Linked DNA regions of Oleomonas cavernae. The protein of the gene in region 1 interacts with the protein of each later gene in a pairwise test. Links are inferred from orthologs where the notes say so. Each region holds a gene or a part of one and is shown in the gene's direction. Other genes may lie near its edges. The genes, in order: D3874_RS08815 and D3874_RS01980.

Region 1 (7,041 bases):
TTGCGGGTATAGCGGACGCCGTTGGGGGTCTGGACCGAAAACCAGCCGTCGCCGTTCATGGCGACGTCGAAGGGGCTGTCGGTGGGGGTGAGGACGCCGGCGCGGCTGTCGCGCGAAACGCCGTAATCCAGCACGAAGGAGACCGGCTTGTTCTGGCCCGCCTGCATCACGTATTCCTGAAACACCGGCCGTTCGCCCTTGAAGGCGGTGGTGTTCAGATTCGCGATGTTGTTGGCCACCATTTCCATCTGGCGCTCCAGCACCATCTGCTGGGACAGGCCGACATAAAGCGCGTTTTCCACCGTTTGCGTTCTCCAGCGACACCGGCGACAGGCCGATGATGTGCTCGCCAGGAACAGGTGCATGCCGCGTGCCAATCGCTAACGCCTTGATTTCATGGGGCAAGGGGTGGGCGAGGGGCCTGGGCAGGCCCCGGACCGGTCCAGCCTTGCCCGGCAGAAGCTGCCCAGAAGTTGCCTCGATCAAAACCGCTTGTTAACGAAGATCGCCGTAGCTTGGCGCCAGAACAGGGGCACGGCCCTACGGAGCTTGGCGCACTCATGGCTAGCAAAGCGGCAACCAAGGACGACCTCGACGCACTGGTCAGCGGCCTCGGCCCGGCCGAAGGCGGCGGCGAGGGGGATCGGCCGGCAAGCGCGGCAGCAAGAAGCTGTTGCTGATCGTCGTGCCGCTCCTGGTCGTGCTGCTGGGCGCCGGCGGGGCCTGGTACATGGGCATGCTCGACTCGCTGCTGGGGGCATCGAGCGAGGAGGAGGCCCACGCCGCTGCGGAGGCCGAGGCCGCACAGCACGCCCCCGATCCGGTGTTCTACGACCTGCCCGACATGCTGGTGAACCTGCAGACCACGGGGACCCGCGCCGCCTACCTGAAGATCAAGCTGGCCTTGCAGTTCAGCGACCCGGCCGTGACGCCCGTGCTGCAGAAATTGCAGCCGCGCCTGGTCGACAGTTTCCAGATCTACCTGCGGGAATTGCGCCTGAGCGACCTCGAAGGGTCGGCCGGGGTGATGCGCCTGAAGGAGGAACTGCTGGCCCGCGCCAATCAGTTGATGGCGCCGGCCGTCATCGACGACGTCCTGTTCAAGGAAATGCTGGTGCAGTGATGGCTGATGCGCCCGACGATCAGACCCTGAGCGACGACGACAAGATGGCGGCCGAATGGGCCGCGATGGCGGATGCCGGCGACGGCAGCGACGCCGCCGCCGAGGGCGACGATGCCCTGGCCGGCCAGACCGGGCGGGCGCTGAGCCAGGACGAGATCGACAGCCTGCTGGGCTTCGACGCCGCGACCGACTCCTCGGGCAGCCAGACCGGCATCCGCTCGATCATCAATTCCTCGCTGGTCTCCTACGGCCGCCTGCCGATGCTGGAAATCGTGTTCGACCGGCTGGTGCGCCTGCTGTCGACCTCGATGCGCAATTTCACCTCGGACAATGTCGAGGTAACGCTCGACAACATCACCTCGATCCGCTTCGGCGAGTACCTGAATTCGATCCCGCTGCCGGCGATCCTGGCCGTGTTCCGGGCCCCCGAGTGGGACAACTTCGGCCTGCTGACGGTCGAATCCAACCTGATCTATTCGATCGTCGACGTGCTCCTGGGCGGGCGCAAGGGCACTACGCCCATGCGCATCGAAGGCCGGCCCTATACCACGATCGAGCGTAACCTGGTCGAACGCATGATCCAGGTCGTGCTGAAGGACATGAAGGCGGCCTTCGAGCCCTTGACCCCGGTCGATTTCACCTTCGAGCGGCTGGAGGTCAATCCGCGCTTCGCCACCATCGCGCGCGATGCCAATGCGGCGATCCTGGTGCGCCTGCGCGTCGACATGGAAGACCGCGGCGGGCGCCTGGAACTGGTGCTGCCCTATGCCACGATCGAGCCGGTGCGCGAACTCCTGCTCCAGATGTTCATGGGCGAGAAGTTCGGCCGCGACACCATCTGGGAAAGCCACCTGGCGACCGAGTTGTGGCAGACCGAGGTTCAGGTCGACGCCGTGCTCGACGAGCAGATCATGAACCTGGGCGAGGTCATGAAGTTCAAGGTCGGGCAGACCATCATGCTGAACTGCACGCCGGACTCGCCCGTCGATCTCAAATGCGGCGGCACCGCGATGCTGCGTGGCCGCATGGGGCGCATCGGCTCGACCATTTCGGTCCGGGTCGACCAATCGCTGATGAAGAACAGGAAAGAGGGGGCCAAGCCATGACCACGATCGGTCTCATCCTTGATCTCGTGCTTGCCGGCTTGTTGATCGCGACCGTGGTGCTGGCGGTCCGCCTGCACAAGAAGCTGCAGGGCCTCAAGGGCGGCCACGACGAATTGCGCCTGCTGGTCGAGGGCCTGAACGAGGCGACCCGCCGCGCCCAGGCCGGGCTGATGGAACTGCGCATGGCCGCCGAGGCCTCGGCCACCCGCCTGGGTAACCAGGTCGATGTCGCCCGGCAGTCGACCGACGAACTGGCCCTGCTGGTCGCCTCGGCCAACAATCTGGCCGACCGCCTGGTCAAGGTCGGCGCGCCCGCCCGCCCGGCGGAGCCGTCGATGCGCGGCAACGGCGGCGGCGAGCCCTCGCTGCTGCGCGCGCTGCGTGACGTCCGCTAGATCATGGCCCGGCGCTTTTACCTGCTGCCGGTGCTGGCCGGCGTGGCCGCGCTGGCGATCGCCGTGCGCCTGCCCCAGACCCTGAGCACCGCCGGGGACTTCCTGCCCGGCACCGCGAAGGCGATCGCGGCCGAGCCGGCCCCCCGGCGCACGATGCCCCGGCGCACGATGCAACACCGGCGGTGCCGGCACCGACCGCCGCTGCGCCAACACCGCCGCCGGCACCGGCGACGGGTTTCGATCCCAACACCTTGACCGCGGGCGAGGTCGACGTGCTGCAGAACCTCGGTCGCCGGCGGGCGGAAATCGAGGCACGGGCGCGCGAACTCGACGGGCGCGAAGCCCTGATCGCCGCGGCCGAGGCGCGCGTCGACCAGAAGCTGGCCGAGCTCAAGGCCCTGGAGGCGAAGATTGCCACCGCCGACGCGGCGGCGACCCAGGCCGAGGATGCGCAATTGGCCCGCCTGGTGAAGGTCTATGAAACGATGAAGCCGGCGGAAGCCGCCGGGATCTTCAACACGCTGGATTTTGCGGTGCTGCTCCAGGTCGCCAGCCGCATGAAGGAGGCCAAGATTGCGCCGGTGCTCGCGGCGATGGATCCTCAGGCGGCCAAGGCATTGACCGTGGCCCTGGCCACCAGGAAGGTACCAGTCCCGCCAGCGCCGGCCGCCGCCGCCGGCACGGCGGGCTAAGGGAAGCAGGCCCATGAGCGAGACCATGCGCAATACCAAGATCATGACCTACGACGATCGCCTGGCGGCCCTGGCGACGGAGACCGGCGGCAGCGTGCCGGTGGCCGAAATCGGCCGGGTGGTCGCCGGCCTGATGCAGAGCTTCGAAAGCGAAACCCAGGCGATAGGCCAAGCCCAGGCGATCGACACCGACACCGCCCAGGAACTCGCCGACCTGCTGGCCTATGTCCGCCAGACCCAGGAGGACATCGCGGCCATCCAGCCGGCGGAGTTGACCGGCGAGCACATCCCGCACGCCAACGACCAGTTGCGCTCGGTCGTGCGCGCGACCGAGGAGGCAACCGGGGTCTTCCTCGATGCGGCGGAAGAACTCGAGAACCTGGCCGAGGAACTGGGCGGGGGCGAGGCCGAGCGGTTGCGGAGCATCACCACGCGCATCTACGAGGCCTCGAACTTCCAGGACATTACCGGCCAGCGCATCGCCAAGGTGGTGACGACGCTGGTGGTGATCGAGGAACGGCTGTCGCGGCTGGTGCGCATTGCCGGCGAGGCGGCGCGTGCGGCAGCGACCGCGCCCGCCGAACCCGAGCCGGAAGACCTCTTGAACGGGCCGCAGTTGCCCGACGTGGCGGCGACACAGGATGACATTGACCGTCTCTTCGCGTCGCTCTGAGGCGCCGCGCTGGCGCCGCTGGGCGCAAGCCGGCGCCCTGGCCGGGCTGCTGGTGCTTGCCCTCGGGGTACAGTCCCGGGCGGCGACGGCGATCGGCGCGCGCGGCTGGGACCACGGCGACTATGGCCGCCTGGTGTTCGACCTCGGGCCCGGCGTCAGCGGCCAGGCCAGCCTCGACGGCGATTTCCTCGTCGTCACCTTTTCCGAGGCGGTCACCGTCGATCCCAAGACCGCCTTGGGCAAGCTGGCGCGCTTTGCCGGCGTCGCCCAGTTGAGCGATGACGGGCGCACCTTGCGCGTGGCCCTGAAACAGGCCGTCACCCTCAAGCCCGAAACCTATCAGCGCAAGCTGGTGCTGGACCTGCGGCCGGCGACTGCCCCCACCAAGCCTGTGCCCGCCAAGCCCGCCCCCACCAAGCCCGCCCCCGCCAAGCCTGCTCAGGCCAAGCCGCCGGCGCAAGCGGTCCCGGTCGAACCGGCTCCCGCCGCGGCGGTCGAAGCGGCGCCGCCGTCCCATGAACCGGCCGCCCCCGCGCCGCCGCCCGCGCCCGTCGCCGCGATGCCGGCCCCGGCCGTGGCCCGGCCCGTCGCGCCGCCCGGCCCCGTCGCCGCGACGACGCCGGCCCAGCCGGCCCCGGCGGTGGGCGAGACCAGCCTGCAGGTGCGGACCGCCCTGGGCGGTATCGAGGTCGAAGCCGGCTTTCCGGCACCCGCGGGGGCTGTCGTCTTCGCCCGGGGGATGCGGTCTGGGTGGTCTTCGACCGTCCCGGTTTCGATGCCGCTTCGCTGGCTGATACCCCGCTCGGCACGCTGGGCCGGATCGAGCCGCTGGACCTGGCCCACGCCTCGGGCTTCCGGCTCGTCGGCCGCCAGTTGCCGCCCGAGGTTTCGGCCGACGGCAATCGCTGGCGCCTGGTGTTCGCGCCCGATGCCCGGCCGCCGGCAACGCCCCTGGTCGTCGGCATCGCCACCGACACCCATGGCAACCGGCAACTGGCGATCAAGGTGGCCGGTGCCCATGCAGCACTCAACCTCATCGATCCCGATATCGGCGACACCATCACGGTGGTGCCGGTCACCAAGGGCGGGGCAGGGATTCTGGCGGCGGCGAGATTGCCGGACTTGAGCCTCCTCGCCAGTACCCAGGGCATCGCCTTCCTGCCCTTGTCCGACGGGCTGGAGACGCTGGTCGACGCCAATGCCGTGGTGATCACGGGGCCCCAAGGGGGGCTGACCTTGTCGGGAACGCCGCCGGCGGTGCCGGGCCACGGCCGGGGACCGGCCCAGGCCGGCCTCGATGTCGGCACCTGGGCGCTGCCGGGCAATGTCGGTGACCTTCGGGCGCAGCTTGCCCGCGAGGTATCGACGGCCGAACCGGCGAACCGGCAGCAGGCCCGCTTGCGCTTTGCCCGCTACCTGGTCTCCCAGGGCCTGGGCGCCGAAGCGATCGGCCTCGCCAAGCTGATCGCGCAGGACGATCCGGCCCTGGCCGATGACCTGGGCTTTCGCCAGATGCGGGGCATCGCCCAGGCCATGCAGGAGCGTCCGGCGGAAGCCTTGACCGACCTGAGCCTGCCGGCCCTGGAATTTTCCCCGGATGCGGTGCTGTGGCGTGGCTATGCGCTGGCCGCCCAGGGGCAGACGGCGCAGGCGCACCGGGTCTTCGCCGGGACGGCGGCGGTCGACCACTACCCGGCCCATATCGCCACGCGGCTGCTGGCGGCGATGACCGATACCGCCCTGGCCGCCGACGACTTGGCCGCTGCCGCCGAGTTTTCCCGCGCGCTGGGCGAACGGGCCGCCACGGCCGCGACCAAGGCCCAGGCGCAGGCCCTGGCCGGCCGCGTCGCCCTGCGCAACGCCGATGTACCGGCTGCCCGCGAGCAATTCGAGGCGGCCCTGGCCAGCGGTGAACGGACCGCCCGGGTCGATGCCGAACTGGGCTTGATCGAACTTGGCCTGGCCGACGGCACCATGACGCGGCCCCAGGCGATCGAGCGGCTGGACCGGCTGCGCTATGCCTGGCGCGGCGACGCCAAGGAACTGGCCGTGTTGCGCCGCCTGGCCGACCTGCAACTGGCCGAAGGGCGCTGGCGTGACGGTCTGGAGACCTTGCGCGTTGCCATGAAGCTGTTTCCCGATGACCCCGGCCGCGATGCCCTGGCCGAAACCCAGGTCGCCGCCTTCCGCCGCCTGTTCCTGCTGGGGGCGGCCGATGCCCTGCCGCCGGTCCAGGCGGTGGCGCTCTATTTCGACTACCGCGACCTGACCCCCCTGGGGGCCGACGGCGACGAGATGATCCGCCGTCTGGCCGACCGGCTGATCCAGGTCGAGTTGCTGGACCAGGCCAAGACGCTGCTCACCCACCAGGTCACCTACCGCCTGCAGGGGATCGCCCAGGCCCAGGTCGCCGCCAATCTCGCCTTGCTGCACCTGGCGGATCACGAAGCCGCCAAGGCACTGGGCGTGCTCGACGGGACCGAGCAGCCGACCTTGCCCGAAGCCACCGCCCGGCTGCGCCGCCTGCTGCGCGCCGGCGCCCTGGCCGATCTCGGCCGCGGCGCCGAGGCCAAGGCCCTGCTCGCCGGCGATAGCAGCGAGGATGCGGCGCGCCTGGGGGCCGAGATCGCCTGGAATGCCCGCGATTGGGCCGGCGCTGCGCAAAGCCTCGGCCGCCTGCTGGCCAATGTAACGCCACCCGCCGGCGGGCCGCCCGGCGCCGGGACCGAACGCCTGGCGCTGCGCCTCGCCATCGCCGCCGCGCTGGCCAAGGATGCCGAGCGGCTGAAGGCGCTGGTCCAGAAGTGGGGCCCCTCGATGGCCCAGAGCAAGAGCGCCGAGGCCTTCGCCATGCTGACCGGCACGACCGACCCCTCGGCCATCGCCACCCGCAATCTGGCCCAGACCATGGCCAATGCCGGCGCCGACACCGGCTTCATGGACATGCTGCGCCAGCGCCTGGCCGCGGGTCAGTTGAACGCGATCAACTAGGCGTCTGGCCGCTTCTATAAGACACGCGCCGTAACTCGTCATGGCCGGGCTTGTCCCACGG
Region 2 (7,316 bases), on another replicon or contig:
CCGCGGGCCGCTGGTGACGCCCGGCTATTTCAAGGAACCCAAGAAGACCGCCGAGTCGTTCGACGAGGAAGGCTTCTACTGCATCGGCGACGCGGCGAAGTTCGAGGATCCGGCGCATCCCGAACTGGGGCTGGTGTTCGACGGCCGCGTGGCCGAGGACTTCAAGCTCGACACCGGCACCTGGGTGCAGGCGGGCAAGCTGCGGGTCGACGTGGTCACCGCCGCCGCCCCGGCGATCCAGGATGCCGTTGTCTGCGGTCATGACCGCAAGTACGTCGCCGTGCTGGCCTGGCCCAACTATGTCGGCCTGCCCAAGATCGTGACCGACGAGGCGGCGCTGGGCTCGCTGGAGACCATGCTGAACGCCAACCAGCTGGTCGAGCATGTCCGCCAGGGTCTGCGCGCCCACAATCGGGCCAATCCGGGATCGTCGACCGCGATCAAACGGGTCCTGTTCATGGCCGAGCCGGCCAGCCTCGATGGCGGCGAGATGACCGACAAGGGCTACATCAACCAGAAAGCGGCCTTGACCCGCCGGGCACATCTCGTCGAAAAGCTTTATGCAGATCCGCCGGGCAACGACGTGATCGTGATTTGATCGTCGGTCCTGAGTTCGGGGAATTATGGATTTAGAACTGTTCGTCCGCGCCCTAGTCGTCGGTTACGTCGTTGCGGCGCCGGTCGGACCGGTCAATCTCGTCTGCATTCACCGCACCCTGCACATGGGGCGCATGAACGGCTTCATGGCCGGGGTGGGGGGCGCCCTTGCCGATGGCCTGTTCGCCGTCGTCGCCGCCTTCGGCCTGACGGCGGTGTCCAACTGGATGCTGTCTCATGACGGCTGGATGCGGTTGTTCGGCGGGATCTTCCTGGTCATCCTGGGGCTGCGGACCTTCTTCACCGAACCCCATGACCGCAGCATGAAGGCCGACGAGGGCTCGGTCCCGCACGCCATGGCCGGTACCTTCCTGCTGACCGTGACCAATCCCATCACGATCCTGGGCTTCGCCACCGTCTTCGCCTCCACGGGCCTTGCCAGCGACGGCAGCTACTCCAACGCCGCGATCACCGTCGCCGGGGTCTTCGGCGGCTCGGTCGCCTGGTGGCTGACCCTGTCCCTGCTGGTCGGCCTGCTGCGCGGCAAGCTGGAAACCAGGGGCCTGAAGCTGATCAACCAGATATCGGGCGTCGCCATCGTCGGCTTCGGCATATGGGCCTTGGCCAGCCTGATCGATCATCCGCTGTTGGCCGGCTGAGACGCCTCACCCGCCCTTGACGATGAACTTCGGGTTGCGGAAGCCGGGCTTGGCATAGGACAGCGCGGCGCCTTCCAGCGTGCTGACCGTGCCGCCCGCGGCGAGCACGACGGCATGGCCGGCGGCGGTATCCCATTCCATGGTCGGCCCCATGCGGGGGTAGAGATCGGCCAGGCCTTCCGCGACCAGGCAGAATTTCAGGCTCGAGCCGGCGGCGACCATGGAAGCAACCGAATAGCCGGCCAGGAAATCATCGGTCTCGTGGTCGCGGTGGCTGCGGCTGGCGACCACGGTCAGGCCTTCGGGCGGGACGGGGCGGACGGTGATTTCCTGGGGCGGCAGGCCCGCCTTGTAGACCATTGCCGTGCCGGCGCCGTGGCCGGTATGGGTCCAGCCCTTGGCGGGCGTGTGCACCACGCCTATCACGGGCACGCCGTCTTCGACCAGGGCGATGTTCACGGTGAATTCGCCGTTGCGCTTGACGAACTCCTTGGTGCCGTCCAGCGGGTCGACCAGCCAGAAGTGTCGCCAGGACGCCGGATCGCCCGCCGGCAGCTTGCCCGCCGAGGCCATCTCTTCGGCGACCACCGGGATGTCGGGGGTCAGCCTGGCAAGACCGGCCAGGATCACGGCTTCGCCGGCCAGGTCCGCGTCGGTGACCGGATCGTTCACACCCTTCGAGCGGACGTCGAAGTCGCTTTCATAGATCTTCATGATCGCGATGCCGGCCTCGCGGGCAAGATCGGCGAGGGCGACGATCAATTCGGCGCGGGCAGGGGCATCCAAACGCGACATGGCACTTCCGGTTGGTTCAGGGGAACGATATAGGCGAAGCGCACTCTAGTGGCGGTCGCGGCTTCCGTCATCGACCACTTGGAGGTCGACGACCTCGACATTGATCAGGCGCTTGCCCGCATGTTCGAAATTCACCGTGACCCGTGCGCCGACCACGCTTTGCACCTGGCCGATCCCCCAATCCGGCTGGCCGGGATGGCGAACCCGCACCCCGGGGGCGAACAGGCTGGCGGCGATATGCCTGGTCATGGGATGGGGCGCGTCATGGTGTGGCGCTCATGGGGTTGCTCGGTTAATCTCGATTCGTCCGTACTGTCGCCCGGCCGTCCTGCCGGGGCAACTCATTGGGTTTGAGCGCGCTCCATGAACGATCCGCTGCGCCTCGTCGGTCTGCTCTGCTCGCGTCTCTGCCATGATCTGGTCGGTCCCGTAGGGGCCGTGGTGAACGGGGTCGAACTGCTGACCGACGCGGCCGACGACGACGATCTGCGCGATCAGTCGATCGCCCTGATCGGCGACAGCGCCAACGAGCTTTCGGCGCGCCTGCGCTTCTTCCGCATCGCTTTCGGTGCCGCCGGCGGCGACGTGCCCATGGCACGCGACGAACTGGTTTCCATCGTTGCCCCGGTGCTCCAGGGGCGGCGCATCAGCCTTGGCGTCGAGGGCGCGCGCGACGGCGTCCCGCGGGAGCAACTGCGCCTGCTGTTCACCCTGGCGCTGATCGCGGCGGATTGCCTGCCGCGGGGCGGGCGGCTGACGCTCGACCTCGAAACCACCACCTTCGTCGCCCAGGGCGACCGCTGCGCCCTGCCGGCCGGCCTGGCGGCGGCCCTGGCCGGGGCCGAGGCCGAACTGGACCCGCGCAGTGCCCCGGGGGCGCTGGCCCGCCAACTGGCCGGTGCCGAGGGGCTGGTCGTTACCGCCGCCGCTGCCGACGGGGCCGTGACCATCGGCCTGAGCGCGCAGGCTTCCTGAGCGCTCAGGCCCGCCTGTTCATCGAATCTTTACTGGCCCTGACCGACCCTGTTGCCAAGACAGAGAATTGTGCGCCCGCCGCCCGTGGCGGCCGCGCCTTGGCCGGGGGTGCCCGTGGACGACCTGCTCAGCGAATTCCTTACCGAAACCGCGGAAAACCTCGACGTCGTCGATGTCGAAATCGTCAAGCTGGAACAGGACCCCAACAACGGCCCGGTTCTTTCCAATATTTTCCGCCTGGTTCACACCATCAAGGGCACCTGCGGCTTCCTGGGGTTGCCGCGGCTCGAGACGATTGCCCATGCGGCGGAAAACGTGCTGGGCAAGTTCCGCGCCGGCGAGATGGTCGTCAGCCCCGAGGCGGTGACCCTGATCCTGGCCTCGCTGGATCGCATCAAGGAAATCCTCGCCGCGCTGGGGGCCACCGAGCGTGAGCCCGAGGGCGACGACGCGGAACTGATCGCCCGCCTCGACGATCTGGCCGAAGGACGGGCCGCCAAGGCACCGGCGCCGGTCGCCGTGGTGGTGCCGCTGCCGGCACCGGTGGTCGACCTGCCGCGTGTTCTGAAGCCGGGCGAGGTCTCGCTCGAAGAGCTGGAAGCCGCCTTCCAGATGGCGCCCAGCCCCGAACAGATCGCGGCCGGCATCGATCCGATCCTGTCCGAGGCCGAGGCCGCGGCAACCGCCGCGGTAGTGCCCGAGGCCCCGGCGGCCAAAATGGCGGAAATCGCCCCGGACGCCGCCGAGGCGCGGGGCGACGGCAACGTCGGCAACCAGACCCTGCGGGTCTCGGTCGACCTGCTTGAAAACCTGATGACCATGGTTTCGGAACTGGTGCTGACCCGCAACCAGCTCCTGCAGATGGTGCGCCAGGCCGGCGACACCGAATTTGCCGGCCCCTTGCAGCGCCTGTCCCTATGCACCAGCGAGTTGCAGGAAGGCGTCATGAAGACGCGCATGCAGCCCATCGGCAATGCCTGGGCCAAGCTGCCGCGCGTCATCCGCGACCTGAGCCACGAGTTGAAGAAGAAGATCGACCTGCAGATGATCGGCGCCGAGACGGAGCTGGATCGCCAGGTGCTGGAGCTGATCAAGGATCCGCTCACCCATATGGTGCGGAACTCGGCCGATCACGGCCTGGAACGGCCCGAGCAGCGCCGTGCCGCCGGCAAGCCCGAGACGGGCCGCATTACCTTGAACGCCTATCACGAAGGCGGCCATATCATCATCCAGATCGCCGACGACGGGCGCGGGCTGGACCTGGCGCGGATCAAGGCGAAGGTGGCGGCGGCCGGGCTGGCGACCGAGGCCGAGCTCAATGCCATGACCGACGCCCAGTTGGGCCGCTATATCTTCCATCCCGGCATTTCCACCGCCGACAAGGTCACCAACGTCTCGGGCCGCGGCGTCGGCATGGATGTGGTCAAGACCAATATCGAGAAGATCGGCGGCACCGTCGACCTGAAGACCGCGCCGGGCAAGGGCACCAGCTTCCAGATCAAGATCCCGCTGACCCTGGCCATCGTCTCGGCCCTGATCGTCGAATGCGCGGGCGAGAAATTCGCGGTGCCGCAGATCGGCGTCGTCGAACTGGTCCACACCAGCCCTGAGTCCGAGCACAAGGTCGAGGTGATCAACCGCACGCCGGTGGTGCGCCTGCGCAACCGCCTGCTGCCCCTGATCTTCCTGGCCGAGGCGATGCGCCTGGTGCCCGAGAACGCGCCCCGGCCGACCAGCGCCTTCATCATCGTCGCCCAGGTCGGCACGCAGACCTTCGGCATCGCCGTCGACCGGGTTTTCGATACGGAAGAAATCGTGGTCAAGCCGGTCGCCTCGATCCTGCGCGACAATGCCCTGTTCTCGGGCAACACCATCCTGGGCGACGGCAGCGTCATCATGATCCTGGATCCCAACGGCCTGGCCCAGCGCACCGGCGAGGCCCTGCGCGATCCCCATGAGACGGCGGCGGCGGAAGCGGTCGGCCAGCGTGAAGGCAATACCACCTCGCTGCTGGTGTTCCGGGCGGGCGGCGCCGAGCGCAAGGCGGTGCCCCTGGCGCTGGTCGCGCGCCTGGAAGAAATCGAGGTGGCGCGGATCGAGCACTCGAACGGCCGGCCGATGGTGCAGTATCGCGGCAAGCTGATGCCGATCGTCGGTGCCGATCCCGACTATCGCCTGCGCCAGCAGGGCGGCCAGCCGGTGATCGTGTTCGCCGACGGCGACCGGGCGATGGGCCTGGCCGTCGACGAGATCATCGACATCGTCGATGATCGCCTCGATGTCGAACTGAAGGCTTCCCGTCCCGGCCTGATCGGCACGGCGGTGGTTGCAGGCCAGGCGACCGGCATGATCGATGTCGCGCACTACCTGACGCTCGCCTATGACGACTGGTTCCATCGCTCGGCCGCCGACGATGCCGGTGCGGCGCTGCGCCACCGCTCGGTCCTGCTGGTCGACGACAGCCCGTTCTTCCGCAACATGATCGTGCCGGTGCTGTCCGTTGCCGGCTATGACGTGACCACCAGCGTCGATGCCGATGCCGCCCTGAAGCTGCGCGACCAGGGCGCCGAGTTCGACCTGATCGTGTCCGATATCGAGATGCCGGGCATGGACGGTTTCGAATTCGCCGCCACCATCCGCCGCGAGGGGCGCTGGCGCGATACGCCGATCATCGCTTTGTCGTCGCGTACCGCCCCGGCCGACTTCGAGCGTGGCCGCAAGGTCGGCTTCGTCGACTATATCGCCAAGGGCGATCGCGACGGCCTGCTTGAATCCCTGCGCCATACCCTGGATGGCCGCCGTGCCGCTTGAGTTGGTCAAGTCCGGAGTTGCCGTGATGAAATCATGCCTCGTCGTCGATGACTCACGCGTCATCCGCAAGGTTGCCCGCCGGATGCTGGAGGAGATCGGCTTTGCCGTCGACGAGGCGGGGGACGGCAAGGAGGCGCTGGACCGTTGCGCCGCCCACCTGCCGGATTTCATCCTGCTGGACTGGAACATGCCGGTGATGAACGGGCTGGAGTTTCTCAAGGCCCTGCGCGCGGCGCCGGACGGCGGCGGCCCCATCGTGGTGTTCTGCACCACGGAGAACGATATCGAGCACATCCAGGCGGCGCTCGAAGCCGGTGCCAGCGAATATATCATGAAGCCTTTCGATCGCGAGATCCTTGAGGCCAAGCTCGTCTCGGTTGGTGCCATCTGAGATGGCGATCGAGCCTAGGCCCGCAGCCGCTGCCATGCCGGACGGTGGACCGCTACGGGTCATGGTCGTCGATGATTCAGTGGTGATCCGCGGCCTGGTCGGGCGCTGGCTGGCGGCGGAGGCCGATATCCAGGTGGTGGCGGTCGCCGGCAACGGCGCCATCGCCGTGCGGGATGTGGCGCGTGCCAACCCGGAAGTCGTGGTGCTGGACATCGAGATGCCGGAAATGGACGGCCTCGCCGCCCTGCCGGAAATTCTGCGCCAGGTGCGCCAGGTGCGGGTCTTGATGTCCTCGACGCTGACCCAGGCCGGCGCCGAGGTGACGTTGAAGGCCCTGACCCTGGGCGCCGCCGACTATCTGACCAAGCCCAGCTCCACGCGCGAGGCGGGAACGGTCGAAGCCTTCCGCCATGAACTGATCACCAAGATCCGCGCCCTGGGCCAGGCGGGCCGGCGGCGGCGGCGGGCGCCGGCGGCGTCCGCGGTGACCGCGCTGCGCCCGGCCACTTCGCCCTTGACCCGCGATACGCCGCGCATCGCCTGCCGGGCCGCCGGCACGCAGCGCCCCCAGGTCATCGCCATCGGCAGTTCGACCGGCGGGCCGCAGGCCCTGTGCAGCCTGCTGGGGCCGCTCGCCCGCCGGCTTCAGCAGCCGATCCTGATCACCCAGCACATGCCCGCGACCTTCACGGCCATCCTGGCGCAGCACCTGGAAAAGGCGACCGGCGTCGCCGCGGCCGAGGGCCGGGACGGCGAAGCGATCCAGGGGCAGCGCATCTATGTGGCGCCGGGCAATCACCACATGGTGGTGGAACGCCAGGGTGCGCAGCGCGTCATTCGCCTGACGCAGGAGCCGCCGGAGAATTTCTGCCGCCCCTCGGTCGATCCCATGATGCGCTCGATCGTTGCGGCCTATGGCGGCGCGGTCCTGGCGGTCATGCTGACCGGCATGGGCCAGGACGGGTTGAAGGGCGCCCAGGCGATCGTCGAGGCGGGCGGCACCCTGATCGCGCAGGACGAAGCATCGTCCGTGGTCTGGGGCATGCCGGGCGCCGTGGCGACGGCGGGCCTGTGCAGTGCCGTGCTGC

The links.
Region 2: the proteins of D3874_RS08815 (region 1) and D3874_RS01980 interact in binary tests that used the Escherichia coli proteins (3 or more experiments, as listed by UniProt). The link is inferred for Oleomonas cavernae from one-to-one orthologs.

Annotation. Positions count from the first base shown.
Region 1 is NZ_QYUK01000011.1:1,063,653-1,070,693, forward strand. The notes cover bases 2,167-5,159. They hold D3874_RS08815 (protein phosphatase CheZ), read left to right. Parts: upstream 2,167-3,329; coding sequence 3,330-3,989; downstream 3,990-5,159. Other genes in these bases: fliM (flagellar motor switch protein FliM), read left to right, coding at 2,167-2,229; D3874_RS08800 (DUF6468 domain-containing protein), read left to right, coding at 2,226-2,624; D3874_RS28460 (hypothetical protein), read right to left, coding at 2,642-2,791; D3874_RS08810 (MotE family protein), read left to right, coding at 2,807-3,316; D3874_RS08820 (hypothetical protein), read left to right, coding at 4,740-5,159. In the rest of the region: flagellar basal-body rod protein FlgF, read right to left, coding at 1-302; D3874_RS08790 (flagellar basal body-associated FliL family protein), read left to right, coding at 674-1,123; more of fliM, read left to right, coding at 1,123-2,166; more of D3874_RS08820, read left to right, coding at 5,160-6,980.
Region 2 is NZ_QYUK01000008.1:360,261-367,576, reverse strand. Bases 2,770-6,037 are described here. They hold D3874_RS01980 (hybrid sensor histidine kinase/response regulator), read left to right. Parts: upstream 2,770-3,140; coding sequence 3,141-5,837; downstream 5,838-6,037. Other genes in these bases: D3874_RS01975 (response regulator), read left to right, coding at 5,818-6,037; D3874_RS01985 (histidine phosphotransferase family protein), read left to right, coding at 2,770-3,026. In the rest of the region: D3874_RS02005 (AMP-binding protein), read left to right, coding at 1-598; D3874_RS02000 (LysE family translocator), read left to right, coding at 624-1,256; 3'(2'),5'-bisphosphate nucleotidase CysQ, read right to left, coding at 1,263-2,051; D3874_RS01990 (DUF3553 domain-containing protein), read right to left, coding at 2,097-2,300; more of D3874_RS01985, read left to right, coding at 2,415-2,769; more of D3874_RS01975, read left to right, coding at 6,038-6,228; D3874_RS01970 (protein-glutamate methylesterase/protein-glutamine glutaminase), read left to right, coding at 6,290-7,316. UniProt on the Escherichia coli protein: Involved in the transmission of sensory signals from the chemoreceptors to the flagellar motors. CheA is autophosphorylated; it can transfer its phosphate group to either CheB or CheY.